Regions from separate parts of the Saccharopolyspora sp. NPDC045839 genome, predicted to be linked through region 2. Evidence: riboswitches for the same ligand, from Rfam matches in the RefSeq annotation. Region 2 holds a riboswitch; each other region holds the start of a gene.
What was found. Region 2 has a riboswitch for cobalamin ahead of metE (5-methyltetrahydropteroyltriglutamate--homocysteine S-methyltransferase). Riboswitches for the same ligand answer to the same signal wherever they lie in the genome.
Positions count from the first base shown of each region.

Region 1: another riboswitch for cobalamin. It lies ahead of AC07EQ_RS38560 (hypothetical protein); the one in region 2 lies ahead of metE (5-methyltetrahydropteroyltriglutamate--homocysteine S-methyltransferase).
Region 3: another riboswitch for cobalamin. It lies ahead of AC07EQ_RS14830 (ribonucleoside-diphosphate reductase subunit alpha); the one in region 2 lies ahead of metE (5-methyltetrahydropteroyltriglutamate--homocysteine S-methyltransferase).

Region 1 is NZ_JBWKKH010000044.1:65,016-69,813, reverse strand. It holds gene AC07EQ_RS38575 (MarR family winged helix-turn-helix transcriptional regulator) at 1-343, shown strand, start outside; gene AC07EQ_RS38570 (ABC transporter ATP-binding protein) at 270-1,073, shown strand; gene AC07EQ_RS38565 (ABC transporter permease) at 1,033-1,854, shown strand; cobalamin riboswitch at 1,994-2,166, shown strand; gene AC07EQ_RS38560 (hypothetical protein) at 2,537-3,208, shown strand; gene AC07EQ_RS38555 (PLP-dependent cysteine synthase family protein) at 3,205-4,311, shown strand; gene AC07EQ_RS38550 (MFS transporter) at 4,308-4,798, shown strand, end outside.
Region 2 is NZ_JBWKKH010000027.1:95,744-100,541, reverse strand. It holds gene AC07EQ_RS30915 (Ada metal-binding domain-containing protein) at 1-315, opposite strand, end outside; gene AC07EQ_RS30910 (2OG-Fe(II) oxygenase) at 315-1,043, opposite strand; gene AC07EQ_RS30905 (methylated-DNA--[protein]-cysteine S-methyltransferase) at 1,040-1,657, opposite strand; gene AC07EQ_RS30900 (RNA polymerase sigma factor) at 1,657-2,151, opposite strand; cobalamin riboswitch at 2,402-2,640, shown strand; gene metE (5-methyltetrahydropteroyltriglutamate--homocysteine S-methyltransferase) at 2,773-4,798, shown strand, end outside.
Region 3 is NZ_JBWKKH010000008.1:282,102-286,899, forward strand. It holds gene AC07EQ_RS14820 (ABC transporter substrate-binding protein) at 1-165, shown strand, start outside; gene AC07EQ_RS14825 (glycoside hydrolase family 3 protein) at 196-2,565, opposite strand; cobalamin riboswitch at 2,683-2,896, shown strand; gene AC07EQ_RS14830 (ribonucleoside-diphosphate reductase subunit alpha) at 3,007-4,798, shown strand, end outside.

The DNA.
Region 1 (4,798 bases), on a different contig from region 2:
GCGCATGGCGGCGAACTCCGCGAGCACCTTGGTCAACCAGCTCACCCGGGTCGGCCTGCTGCGCCGCGAGACAGATCCGGTCGATCGCCGCGCGGTCCGGCTGCACCTGACCGACGCCGCCACGGACCGGGTGGCCGCCTGGCGGCAGGCGCGGACCCGCCTGGTCGGCGACGCCCTCGCCGAGCTGTCCGCGGCGGATCAGAAGGCGGTCGGCGATGCCCTGCGCGGGTTGCGCGCATTGGTCCTCGCGTTGGAAGGAGGTGGCGTCGATGACCGGGGTGGCGGTGCGGTGCCGGGGCCTGCGGCAGTCGTTCGGCGAGCAGGTCGCGGTCGACGGGATTGACCTGGACGTCCGGGCCGGCGAGGTGTTCGGGCTGCTGGGTCCCAACGGCGCGGGCAAGACCACCACGATCCGGGCGATCACCACGCTGCTGCCCACCGCGGCGGGCGTGGTCGAGATCTTCGGGGTCGACGCGGCACGCCACAAGCTGGCGGCGCGTCGGCTGATCGGCTATGTGCCGCAACAGCTTTCGGCCGACGGGGCGCTGACCGGGCGGGAGAACGTCGCGCTGTTCGCCCGCCTCTTCGACGTTCCGCGCGCGCAGCGGCGCTCCGCGGTGCGCGCCGCGTTGGGCGCCGTCGGGCTCGCCACCGTCGCCGAACGCTTGGCCGGCACCTACTCGGGCGGCATGGTGCGCCGCCTCGAACTCGCGCAGGCGCTGGTCAGCGGGCCGAGGCTGCTGGTGCTGGACGAGCCGACGATCGGTCTGGACCCCATCGGCCGGGAGGGCGTGTGGGAGCGGATCGCCCGGATCCGCGCCGAGACCGGGATGACCGTGCTGGTCACGACGCACTACATGGACGAGGCCGACCAGCACTGCGAGCGGATCGCCCTGATGCACCGCGGGCGGATCCGGGCGCGGGGAACCCCCGCCGAGCTCAAGGCGGCCGTGGGACCGGACGCCACGCTGGACGACGTCTTCCGGACGATCACCGACGACACCTTCGAGGAAACGGGAGAAGGGATGCGAGATGTCCGCGCGACTCGACGCACCTCCGGCCGCCTCGGTTGAACCGGTGCGGCGCAGCCCGCCGGGCCTGGTGGCGGCGCGGGTGGCGGCGATGTGCCTGGTGGAGCTGCAGAAGCTGCGGCACGACCGGGCCGAGCTGCTCACCAGGGCCGTGCAGCCCGCGCTGTGGCTGCTGATCTTCGGCCAGGTGTTCACCGGGCTGCGCGCGATCCCCACCGGGAACGTCCCCTACCTCGACTTCCTCGCGCCGGGCATCCTCGCGCAGTCGGCGCTGTTCATCGCGATCTTCTACGGCATCCAGATCATCTGGGAGCGGGATGCGGGAGTGCTGGCGAAGCTGCTGGTCACGCCCACGCCGCGAGTCGCCCTGGTGACCGGCAAGGCATTCGCCGCCGGGGTGCGCGCGCTGGTGCAGGCGCTCGTGGTGCTGGTGCTGGCGGCGCTGCTCGGCGTCGGCCTCACCACGAACCCGGTGAACCTGCTCGCGATGGGCGCCGTGGTGGTCCTCGGTTCGGTCTTCTTCTGCTGCCTGTCCATCACGATCGCCGGGCTGGTGCTGTCCCGGGACCGGCTGATGGGCATCGGGCAGGCGATCACCATGCCGCTGTTCTTCGCCTCCAACGCCCTGTACCCGGTCGACCTGATGCCGGGGTGGCTGAAGGCGGTCAACTACGCGAACCCGCTCAGCTACGAGGTCGACGCCCTGCGCGGACTGCTGATCGGCACGCCCGCGCACCTGGCGCTGGACTTCGGCGTCCTGGTCGTCGCCGCCGGCGTCATGATCGGCATCGCCGCAGCCCTGCTCGGGCGCTTGGCGCGCTGAGCGGACATGGCGTGATCAGCGGCGATCGAACGTCTACTGAGGACGACACGAGCGGCCGCAGGGACAGGCGTTCGCCCCGGCGTCGAGGTGATCTTGCCTGGGGTGTCTTGACACCCGGCCCGCCGGGTGCAAGCGTCAGCGTCGATGTTCATGCGACGGCGCGCAGGAAGCCGGTGTGAATCCGGCACGGTCCCGCCACTGTGAATGGGGAGCTACCGCCACCGATGCCACTGCCGCACCTAGCGGTGGGAAGGCGCGCGGGTAGCGATGATCCACGAGTCAGGAGACTGACGCCGTCGTACCGATTCGTACGGGGTCGCGGAGCCCCGGAGGAGGTACTGAAGGTGCAGCACCGCGCCGCGCGCGTCGTCGCCACCCACCCCTGCCACCACACCCGGCCCGACCGGGCCCGATCCCGCAAGGCGTGCCGAACCAGCAGGTAGGAAGCACGAACTACGTCCCGTTCGTCCGCTGACACCTGCGTGGAGACACCTTGCTTCCCCCTGGCAACTCCGCGTGCCCCGCAACGCATGCGGCGCTGCGTTCGCAGATCGAACGCGTGCGCGCTGCGGACCCGGCACGCCCCGACGAGGCACGCCTGGCAAACGCGACCGCCTCCGTCGCCTTCATGACCGTCCAAAGTGCACACCACGTCGGAAGATCCGCCGGCTATCGCAATTCCGTGCTCAGCGTGCGGGTCGGCAGCGCGGTCGGCTCGTGCGCCGTGGAGCCCGGCGAGCTCGACTCGCCGGCGATGCACGACCTGGTGGGCAGCACCGTCGCCGACCTGCTGGCGCATCCCGAACCCGCCGTCCGGGTCGCCGTGCTCGACGCCTACCTGGCGTCGCTGACCCCGCACGACGAGCACCCGCGATCCCGCACGGTGCACATCCCGCCGGGCACCTCGCTGGCGAAGTCGATGACCCGCGCACGCGCCGTGGCCGGGCTCGTTCCGCCGGCCGGCGGTCGCGTCGCGGTGATCGGCGTCGTGAACTCCCTGCTCGCCGCCCTCCTCGAGCGCGGTCTTCGCCCGGTTCCCTGCGACCTGAAGGGCGGGCGCACTGAGTGGGGCGAGCCGATCGTCCGGGACCACCGGGAAGCGATCGCCGGATCGCAGGCCGTGCTGGCCTCCGGAATGGTGCTCGGCAACGGCACGTTCGACGAGATCGCGGGGCTGTGCCGCGAACGCGGGCTGCCGCTGGTGATGTTCGCGCAGACCGGGAGCGCGGTGCTCCGCGAGATGGTCGGCACCGAAGTGCACGCGCTGTCCGCGGAGCCGTACCCGTTCTTCTGGCTGACCGGCGGCCACACCGAGATCCACCTGCACACCGCCGACCCGGGCGAGCTGCCGTGACCGCCACCTGGACGTCCTGGACCGACGGCGGCCCGAAGTGCCGTTCCGCGCTGGAACTCATCGGCAACACCCCCGTGCTGCGCATCGGAACGCCGCTCGCCCACCCCCACCCCGGTTTCTGGGCGAAGCTCGAAGGATTCGCCCCGGGCGGCATGAAGGCCCGGGCCGCTCTGTCCCTGATCCAGGGCGCCCGGCGGCGCGGCGAGCTGCGGCCCGGCGCCGCGATCGTCGAATCGAGCAGCGGAACGCTCGCGATCGGCCTGGCCTGCGTCGGTTCGGCGCTCGGGCATCCGGTCGTGGTGGTGGCCGACCGGGAGATCGACGGCATGACGAGGACGTTGTTGCGCGCGCACGGCGCACGGGTGGAGATCGTGCAGCAGCCGCATCCCACGGGCGGCTGGCAGCGGGCGCGGCGGGACCGGGTGGCCGAGCTGCTCGCGCAGCTGCCCGGCGCCTACTGGCCCGATCAGTACAACAACCCGGACAACCCGGCCGGATACCTCGCCCTGGGACGGGAGCTCACGCACCAGTTCGAGCACCTGGACGCGGTGGTGTGCAGCGTCGGCACCGGCGGGCACAGCGCCGGGATCGCATCGGTGGTCCGGCGGCGGTGGCCGGACGTCCGGATCGTGGGCGTCGACTCGATCGGCTCGACCGTGTTCGGCCAGCGCGCCGCGCACCGGCTGATGCGCGGGCTGGGCAGCAGCATCCACCCCGGCAACGTCGCCTACGACATCTTCGACGAGGTGCACCTCATCGGCCCCGCCGAGGCCGCGGACGCGTGCCGTCGGCTCGCCGCCGGATCGTTCGTCACCGGCGGGTGGAGCACCGGCGCCGTCGCGCTGGCCGCGTCATGGTGTGCCGCGGAGCTGGGTTCGGACCTCGTGTGCGCGGTGTTCCCGGACGGTCCGCACCGCTACTGGCGGACGATCTACGACGACGGGTACCACCTCGACCACGGCCTGGTGCCCACGGCCACCGAACCGTCCGAAGTGGACTCGGAATCCTCCGGCTGGATGCGGACGCGCCGCGTCGTCGACCCGTGCCGGAACCGCGGCGCGGCCGGTTCCGGATGCCCGGTGTGCGAGGAGGGCGTGCGATGACGCGGGACGGATTCCGGCGGCTGTCGCCCGCCGCGCGACTGCTGGTGGTCAACCAGTTCGGCATCAACGTCGGCTTCTACATGCTGCTGCCGTTCCTCGCCGCCCACATGGCCGGCCTCGGGTACGGCGCGGCGGTGATCGGGCTGGTCCTCGGCATCCGCAACCTCAGCCAGCAGGGCATGTTCCTGCTCGGCGGGACCGCCTCGGACCGGCTCGGGTGCCGGCCGATGATCATCGCCGGGTGCGCGTTGCGGGTGGTCTCCTTCGGGCTCTTCGGCGTGTTCACGTCGTTGCCCGGGCTGGTCGCCGCTGCCGTGCTCACCGGCCTGGCCGGCGCCCTGTTCAACCCCGCCGTGCGCACCTATCTCATGCATGAGGCGGGCGATCGGCGCGCGGAGGCGTTCGCCGTGTTCAACGTCTTCGCGCACGCCGGAACTCTCGTCGGGCCGTTGCTGGGTGCCGCGTTGCTCGCCGTCGACTTCCGGCT
Region 2 (4,798 bases):
AATCCCGGCCGCCCCCTTGGACTCGCTCGCCAGCGGCGACCGGTTCCGACGCATCGTCAACGGTTCCTCACCGTCCTTCCACTCCTGGTACCGCTTCGGCAGGCACACCGCGCAGGGCCGATAGCCGGCCGCGCGCGCCGTGGCTTCGTCGGCGAAGAACACCCGGTGCGCCACGTAGCCGCCGTCTGCGATGGCGCGCAACGCCGAAGGGCAGTCCAGTCGCCCGTAGATCCGGCCGCGCCGGTAGCCGCCGAAGCGACCCGGCACGGCGCTTTCGTACGGGCGCCCGTCGGCCCCGATCAGCGTGTACGCCATTAGGCCGCGTCGTGGAAGACGAGCCCCAGCGTGTGGCGTCGCCCGGAACGCACCGGCGAAACCCCGTGCCGCACCGGGGAAGCGGACCAGCCGCGTGCCGAGCGGACCGGTCGGTCGCGCGTGGTGAACACCAGGCCGTGCCCCTGCGGGATCAGCGTCGCGGTGCCCCGGGATTGGGCGCGCGGGCGCTGCTCCACCAGCAGGAACTCGCCTCCGGTGTGATCGGTCCCCGGATCGTTGAGGTTGATCACCACCTGCAGCGGGAACACCTTGTCGCCGTACAGGTCCCGGTGCAGCGCGTTCCAGCCGCCCGGCTCGTAGCGCAGCAGGATCGGCGTGGGACGGGCCTGCCCGGCCCGATGGCAGATGTCCAGCCACTCGTCGAGGGTGTCCGGCCATTCCGCTTCCCGGCCGAGCTTCTCGGCCCAGTCCCGGGCGACCGGCAGCAGCTGCGGGTAGAGGGCCTGCCGCAGCTTCTCCACCGGTTCCGGGAAAGGCGCGGCGAAGTAGTGGTAGTCGCCGTTGTCCCCGAAGCGATGGCGGCGCAGGTTGATCGTGGCCCGGAAGTGCTCGGGCTCGTCCCACAGGGCCGCGATCCGCTCGCACTCGGCGACGGTCAGCAACTGCGGCAGCAGCGCGCAACCGTAGTCGTTGACCTCGGCGGCGACCCCCGCCCAGTCCGCCGCCGCGACCCGCTTCGCGTACCGGTCCGTCTTCGACGTGGTCATGCCGCCTCCAGGTTCAGCAGGGTTTCCTTGGCTTCCGCACCGCCGACGTACCCGCCCGAGGTGCCGTCCGAGCGCACGACCCGGTGGCACGGCACCACCACCGGCAGCGGGTTGGTCGCGCACGCGGTGCCCACCGCGCGAACCGCCCGCGGGCTGCCCGCCGCGGCGGCGACCTCGGCGTAGCTCGCGGTGTGGCCGTAGGTGATGTCGGGCAGGTGCTCCAGCACGTTGAGCCGGAACCCGCGCGAGAGCCGCCAGTCCAGTGGCAGGTCGAAGGTCCGCCGCCGCCCGGCGAAGTACTCGTCGATCTGGCGGGCCGCTTCGTCGAGCCGGGCCGGCGCCCGCAGGATGCGGGGGCTGATCAGCTCGGCCAGCGACTCCAGGACCGAGCTGTGCCCCTGGCGGTCGAAGGCGACCCGCACCAGGCCGCGTTCGGTGGCCGCCAGCAGCAGCTCGCCGACCGGGGTGCCGACGGTGCGGTACGCGACGTCGAGCAGCCCTTCCCGCTGGGCCGCGTTCACCAGGTCGATGTGCAGCCGCTCGCTGGTGTTGAAGTCGATCGCCGGGAGCGCGTCGAACAGGTGTCCGTCGTCGGATTCGTGGATCGTCATCATCACGCTTCCCTCCCCACTCTCGTGGTGGGCTTATAGGTCGTGCGCAGGGCCTTGATGCCGTCCGCGGCGGCCCGCCGGGCGGCGTCGGTGCTGCCGCCGAGGATCGCGGCGATCTCGGCGTAGGGCAGGCCGGCCAGGTAGTGGTAGGCCACCGCCATGCGCTGCTTGGTCGGCAGCGCGCTCAGCGCGGCCCACAGGTCGCCGTCCCAGTCCTCCGGGCGGCCGGTCGTGCTGGGCCGCTCGGGCAGGCGCTCGACCACCACCGGCCGGCGGGCCGTCGCCCTGGTGACGTCGACCGCCTTGCGGTGGGCGATCGTGACCAGCCACGCCTCCACGTTGGTGTCCTCGGCCAGCTCCGGGTAGGCGCGCAGTGCGGCCAGGAACGTCTCGGACCACGCGTCCTCGGCGTCGGCCGGCCCGAGCACGGCCCGGCACACTCGCAGCACCATGGGGCCGTACTCGTCAACGATCTGCTCGAACGGTCTCACTTTCACTCCCCGTAGACGCCCCGCGTCGCGGAAACGTGAGATGCGGATCGGCCCGTTTCCGCGATCGTCACCCGGACGTGGCGATCCCGCGTTTCGGGAACGGGCCGCCGGCGGCGGTGCCGCGTGACGAGCGTCTCACCGGAGGTGCGGCGATGGGCCGGAAGATCATGTTCAGCCCGGGGATCGACGGCCGCGAGGGGGCGCCCGGCGCGGGTCGGGCGCGGCACCGGCCCTTGCCAACGGCCCCCCGATCGGTAGCCTCCGTTGTGCTGGTGGTTCGTCCGCTCCCTTGAAGCGGGGTGGACGAGGCAAGAGGGAACCCGGTGGGAATCCGGGACTGCCCCGCAGCGGTGAGTGGGAACGAACGCCGTCCCCGGTCCCAGACCGGGCACAGCACTGGGCACGCGTGCCTGGGAAGCGACGGCCACTAGGAAGCCCGGCTCCGGCCGGGACGCGCCCGCGAGTCCGAAGACCTGCCACCGGTGCGCGCACCGGACGGTGCGCGCGGTCCGAGGTCTCGCGGGAGGACCCGGCGGACGACCGGCTCGCGCCGTGTGGTGCGCGCCGGTCCGCCTGCGCCTTCCCGGACCTCGGGGCATCTGCCGTCGAGCTCGCGAGGAGAGGGCGTTGACCAGCAAGATCGGATCTACCGTACTCGGATACCCCCGGATCGGCCCCGACCGGGAACTCAAGCGCGCGCTGGAGCGCTACTGGTCGTCCCGCATCGGCGAGGCGGAGCTGCGCGCGGTGGCGCGCGAACTCCGCGTCCAGACCTGGCGCTCGCTGTGGGACGCGGGCCTGGATTCGGTGCCGGGCAACACGTTCTCGTACTACGACCAGGTGCTGGACACCGCGGTCACCTTCGGCGCGATCCCGCCGCGTTTCGCGAAGCTCGGGCTGGGCCCGCTGGACACCTACTTCGCGATGGCGCGCGGCGTGGCGTCCGAGCCGCCGCTGGAGATGACGAAGTGGTTCGACACGAACTACCACTACCTGGTGCCCGAGATCGGCCCGGACACGCAGTTCTCGCTGGCCGACAGGGCTCCCGTGGAGCAGTACCGGGAGGCCGCCGAGCTGGGCGTGACCACCCGCCCGGTGCTGGTCGGTCCGCTCACGTTCCTGCTGCTGGCCAAGTCCGCGGACGACGCACCGGAGTCGTTCCGGCCACTGGACCGGCTGGACGCGCTGCTGGACGCCTACGCGGAGCTGCTCGGCGAGCTGCACCGCGCGGGCGTCGAGTGGGTGCAGCTGGACGAGCCCGCCTTCGCCGCCGACCGCTCGCCGGCCGAACTCGCCGCCCTGCGCGCCGCCTACCAGCGTCTCGGCGATCTGGCGGAGCGGCCGCGACTGCTGGTCGCGGGATACTTCGGCGATCTCGGCGAGGCACTGGAGGTGCTGGCGTCCAGCCCGGTCGAAGCGATCGGCGCCGACCTCGTCGCCGGTAAGTCCACAGTGGACGTCCTGTCGTCGGTTCGCGGGCTGAGCGGCAAGACCCTGGTGGCCGGGCTCGTCGACGGGCGCAACGTCTGGCGCACCGATCTCGACAAGGCGCTCGCGACCGCCGCCACGCTGCTCGGCTCGGCGAACGAGGTCGCGGTCAGCACGTCGTGCTCCCTGCTGCACGTGCCCTACGACGTCGATGCGGAGACCGGCATCGACCCGCAGGTGAAGTCCTGGCTGGCGTTCGCCGCGCAGAAGGTCCGCGAGGTGGTCGTGCTGGGCCGCGCGTTGCGCGAGGGCCGCGACGCGGTGGCCGACGAGCTGGCCGAGGCGCGCGCCGCGATCGCCGACCGCGCCGGCGCGGACCGGGTCCGGAACAATCGCGTGCGCGCTCGGTTGCAGGCGCTGCGGCCGGAATACACGCAGCGCGGCGAGTACGACACGCGGCGCGCGGCGCAGCAGAAGGCGTTGAACCTGCCGCCGTTGCCGACCACGACGATCGGATCGTTCCCGCAGACCACGGACGTCCGCAAGGCGCGCGCCGCGGTGCGCGCGGGCCGCATCGACCAGGCGACGTACCGGCGGCGGATGCAGGACGAGATCGAGCGCGTGATCCGCCTGCAGGAAGGGCTCGGGCTCGATGTCCTGGTGCACGGCGAGCCGGAGCGCAATGACATGGTGCAGTACTTCGCCGAGCACCTGGACGGCTTCGCCAGCACCGACAACGCTTGGGTGCAGTCCTACGGTTCGCGGTGCGTGCGCCCGCCGATCCTCTACGGCGACGTCTCCCGCCCGGCGCCGATCACCGTCGAGTGGGCGAGCTATGCGCAGCGGCTGACCGAGAAGCCGGTCAAGGGCATGCTCACCGGCCCGGTGACGATCCTGGCGTGGTCGTTCGTCCGCGACGACCAGCCGCAGGCCGACACCGCGAAGCAGGTCGCGCTGGCCATCCGGGACGAGGTCGCCGACCTGGAGGCGGCCGGCATCCGGGTCATCCAGGTCGACGAGCCCGCGCTGCGCGAGCTGCTCCCGCTGCGCCGTGCGGAGCACGGGGAGTACCTGGACTGGGCGGTGACGTCCTTCCGGCTCGCCACCTGCGGAGTCGCCGATTCGACGCAGATCCACACCCACCTGTGCTACTCGGAGTTCGGCGACGTGATCAACGCGATCGTGGCGCTGGGCGCGGACGTCACCAGCATCGAGGCCGCCCGCT
Region 3 (4,798 bases), on a different contig from region 2:
CAGCAGATGACCGACGTGGTCGACTCGGTGCAGTGGACGACCCTCAACGCCGTGAAGAACGGCAAGGCCATCGAGGTCCAGGACGACACCTGGTACCTCGGCCTCGGCCCGATCGCCGCCAACCTGGTCCTGGACGACCTGCAGAAGGCCTTCGCCCAGAAGTGACCCGGAGAAGAGCCCGTGGGTCCACTGGACTCACGGGCTCTTCGCTGCGCTGATCCGCAGATCGCCGGCGCTGCGCCCGACGCGCAGCTCGCCCGCCCCGGGCTCGACGGCCACCACCACCGACACCTCGGCTCCCGCCTCGGCCTCGGCGACGGCGAACCCCGCCAGCCGCAGCGGCTCCGCGGCGTACACCTGCACCACCTCGCGTCCCGCTCGGTCGCCGGTGTTGCGCAGCTTTACCCGCACGCCCTCGCCTTCGGCGACAGCCTCCAGGTACTCCCAGGTCGTGTACCCGAGCCCGTGTCCGAAGTGGAACGCCGGTGTCACGGCCCGGTCTTCGTACGCCCGGTAGCCGACCACGGTTCCCTCGGTGTAGTGCAGTTCGCCATCCACCGGCTGCACGCCGGGCAGCGGGACCGGGACGTCGGCGAGCTCAGCGGGGAACGTCGTCGGCAGCCGGCCTCCGGGCTCCGCCTCGCCCACCAGCACATCGGCCAGCGCGTCCCCGTACTCCTGGCTGCCGAACCAGGTCCACAGCACCGCGGGCACGTCGGCGGCCCACGGCATGAGCACCGGCGAGCCGGCGTTGACCACCACGACGGTGTTCGGATTCGCCGCCACGACCTTGCGGATGAGCTCGTTCTGCGCGCCGGGCAGGTCCAGCGAGTCGCGGTCGCGGCCCTCCGTCTCGACCTCGTCGTTGGTGCCGACCACGACCACCGCGACATCGGCGTCCCTGGCGACCGCGAGGGCCGCCGCGAGTTCGCTGGCGTCGTCCCATTCCCGTGCGCGGTGCCCGATTCCGACCGCCACCAGCGCATCGAGGCTCTGCGGGTTGAACTCCACGGTCAGCCCGGCCCGGCCGGCGTCGTCCAGGTCCGACTCCACGAGCACCACGTTGAATCGCTGCTCGGGTGGCTCCAGCATGTCGCCCATCGGATCGTCGATCCCGTCCGCACGCACCACGTCCGCGGCGAGGACCTCCCGGCCCGCGAGCTCGACGCGGAAGCCGCCGGTTCCGTTCACCCCGAACACGTGCTCACCGACGTCGAGCCGGAGATTCCCCCGCAACCGCAACGACTTCGTCCCGGCAGGCAGCCCGCCGAGCCACAGCAGCCGCTCGGTGCCGCGCAATTCGCTTTCAAGCACCTCGCCGTCGGCACCGAGGTAGTCGACGCGCAGGCCGCCGCCCTCGCCCTCCGGATCGGTGACCTCCGCTCCCGGGATCACGTCCAGCAGCCGCCGGTGCCGGACGCCGCGCTGGTACACCACATCCGCGTCCGGCAGCGCCGCCCGCAGCCCGTCCAGCGGCGTCACCACGTGCGGCGGGCTGACGTGCGACGAGCCGCCGCCCTGCACCGCCGGGATAGTGCCGTTCTCGCCGATCACAGCGACTTTGGCGACCTTCGAGTCTATCGGCAGCAGCGGCGCATCGGACACGACCTCGTTGCGCAGCAACACGAATCCCTGCGCCGCGAGCCGCCGGATGACCGGCCGGGCCTCCTCCGGCGGACCACCACCGCCGGGCTCGGAGTCCTCGAACGCGCCGACGCGGTCGGCCAGCCGCAGGACGCGCAGGACCTTGTCGTCGAGCACCGACTCCGGAACTTCGCCCTTCTCCACGGCCTTCGCGAGTTTCCCGCCGCTCCAAGGGCTTTTCGGCCCGGGCATCGCCAGGTCGAGGCCGCCGAGCGCCGCCGCCCGGAGCGAGCGGGTGGCGAACCAGTCCGACACGAGCACGCCGTCCCACGCCCACTCGCCCTTGAGGATGTCGTTCACCAGCACGGAATTCTCGGTCATCGTGGTGCCGTTCACCGAGTTGTAGGCGGCCATCAGCATCCACGGCGAAGCCTTCGCGATGATCCGCTCGAACGGCTTGAGGTAGAGGTCGCGCAGCGTCCGCTCGTCGACGATCGCGTCGTAGCCGAGCCGCTCGGTTTCGCTGTCGTTGGCCACGAAGTGCTTCGGCGTCGCGGCCACCCCGCGCGACTGGATGCCCGCCACCACCTCGGCGCCGATCTCGCCGATCAGCAGCGGGTCCTCCGAGAAGTTCTCGAAATGCCTTCCGCCGAAAGGACTTCGGTGGACGTTGACGGTCGGCGCCAGCACCACGTGCACGCCCCGGCGGCGCGCCTCGTCGCCGAACATCTCCCCCGCGGTCCGCGCCGCCGCCCGGTCCCACGTCGCCGCCAGCGCGGACGCCACCGGGAACAGCAGCGAGGTGTCGCGCTCGTCCCAGGTCGTGCCGCGCACCCCGTTCGGGCCGTCGGAGAGCACCAGCGACCGCAGCCCGATCTGGGGCATCGGGTGCAGGGTCCAGAAATCGGCTCCGGTCAGCAGCCGCGCCTTGTCCGCCACGGTCAGCTCCGAGAGCAACGACCGAAGCTTCGCCTCGTCCACCGGGTCCCCTTTCGCCAGCCCCCGGCCGCCCAGTCTCGGCCACCGCGCCCGGACTGTCGACCGGTACCGCGCCACGCCGTTATCTGCCCATGCACGCCGCCCCCGAACCCAACATGTAGTGTGTCGATCGCTGGTGGTTCACCGGAGGCGTCCGGTGAGGCAAGAGGGAACCCGGTGCGAATCCGGGACTGCCCCGCAGCGGTGAACGGGAACGAAAGTCGTGACCCGGCTGCCGAACGGCAGCGGGTAGAGCACTGGGCGAACAGCCTGGGAAGCCACGACCACTAGGCCGCCCGTGAGTCCGAAGACCTGCCACCGGTGCACGCGCGAAGCGTGCTGTCCGGGGCCTCGAGGGCGGGTCTGCGCGGACGACCAGCGGCTGCCGCCGCGGGTCTCCTCGCACGCCGTCGTGGTCCGCCGAGCTCGCGAGGGAGAGAGCCCGTGACGGCGACACTCAACGACTGGACCCGCGTGTCCACTGTGGTCCACCAAGCCTGCGCCGGGCTGTCCGGCGTGTCCGCCGAAGCCGTGCTCGACGAGGTGCGGCGCACCGGCTACACCGGCATCAGCGACGACGAGCTCTCGCTGGCCCAGGTCATGGCGGCGCGCACGCTGATCGAGACCGAACCGAACTACTCGCAGGTCACCGCCCGGCTGCTGCTGGACCGGATGCGCCGCGAGGCGCTGAGCTACCTGGGCGAGCCGCAGGAGGCCGACCAGGAGGAGATGCGCGCCCGCTACCCGGAGTACTTCGCCGACTACGTGCGGCGCGGCGTCGAACTGGAGATGCTGGACCCGGAGCTGGGCGCCTTCGACCTGGCGCGGCTGGGCGGCGCGCTGGTGGCGGAACGCGACCTGACCTTCGGCTTCCTCGGGCTGCAGACCCTCTACGACCGGTACTTCCTGCACCACGACGGCACCCGGTTCGAGCTGCCGCAGGCGTTCTTCATGCGGGTCGCGATGGGTCTCGCGCTGCAGGAGGACGACCGCGAGGCGCGGGCCATCGAGTTCTACCACCTGCTGTCGTCGTTCGACTTCATGTGCTCGACGCCGACGCTGTTCAACGCCGGCACCACCCGGCCGCAGCTGTCGTCCTGCTTCCTGACCACTGTGGACGACGACCTGTCCGGCATCTTCCACTCGATCAGCAACAACGCGCTGCTGTCGAAGTACGCCGGCGGGCTGGGCAACGACTGGACGCCGGTGCGCGGCATCGGCGCCCACATCAACGGCACCAACGGGAAGTCGCAGGGCGTGGTGCCGTTCCTGAAGATCGCCAATGACACCGCGGTGGCGGTCAACCAGGGCGGCAAGCGCAAGGGCGCGGTGTGCGCGTACCTGGAGACCTGGCACATCGACGTCGAGGAGTTCCTCGACCTGCGCAAGAACACCGGCGACGACCGCCGCCGCACCCACGACATGAACACCGCGAACTGGGTGCCCGACGAGTTCCTGCGCCGCGTCGAAGCCGACGAGCAGTGGACGCTGTTCTCCCCGGACGAGACCTCTGACCTGCACGACCTCTACGGCAAGGCGTTCGCCGAGCGCTACCGCGCCTACGAGCAGGCCGCCGACCGCGGCGAGATCAAGGTGTTCAAGCGGGTCCGCGCGGTGGAGCTGTGGCGGCGGATGCTGACCATGCTCTTCGAGACCGGCCACCCGTGGATCACCTTCAAGGACCCGTGCAACCTGCGCTCGCCGCAGCAGCACAACGGCGTCGTGCACTCCTCGAACCTGTGCACCGAGATCACCCTGAACACCAGCACCGACGAGGTGGCGGTGTGCAACCTCGGGTCGATCAACCTGGCCCGGCACGTCACGGCCGGCGGCATCGACGCCGAGAAGCTGGAGCGCACCACCCGCACCGCCGTGCGGATGCTGGACAACGTCATCGACATCAACTTCTACACGATCCCCGAGGCGCGCCGGTCCAACCTGCGGCACCGGCCGGTCGGGCTGGGGCTGATGGGCTTCGCGGACGCGCTGTTCGTGCAGCGCATCCCGGTGTCGTCGGACGCGGCGGTGGAGTTCGCCGACCGCAGCATGGAGCAGATCAGCTACCACGCCATCGCCGCGTCGAGCGCGCTGGCGGCCGAGCGGGGCCGCTACGAGTCCTTCGACGGTTCGCTGTGGAGCCGCGGCATCCTGCCGATCGACTCGCTCGAACTGCTCGCCGAGGCCCGCGACGGCGACGTCGACCTGGACCGGTCGTCCACGCTGGACTGGGAGGCAC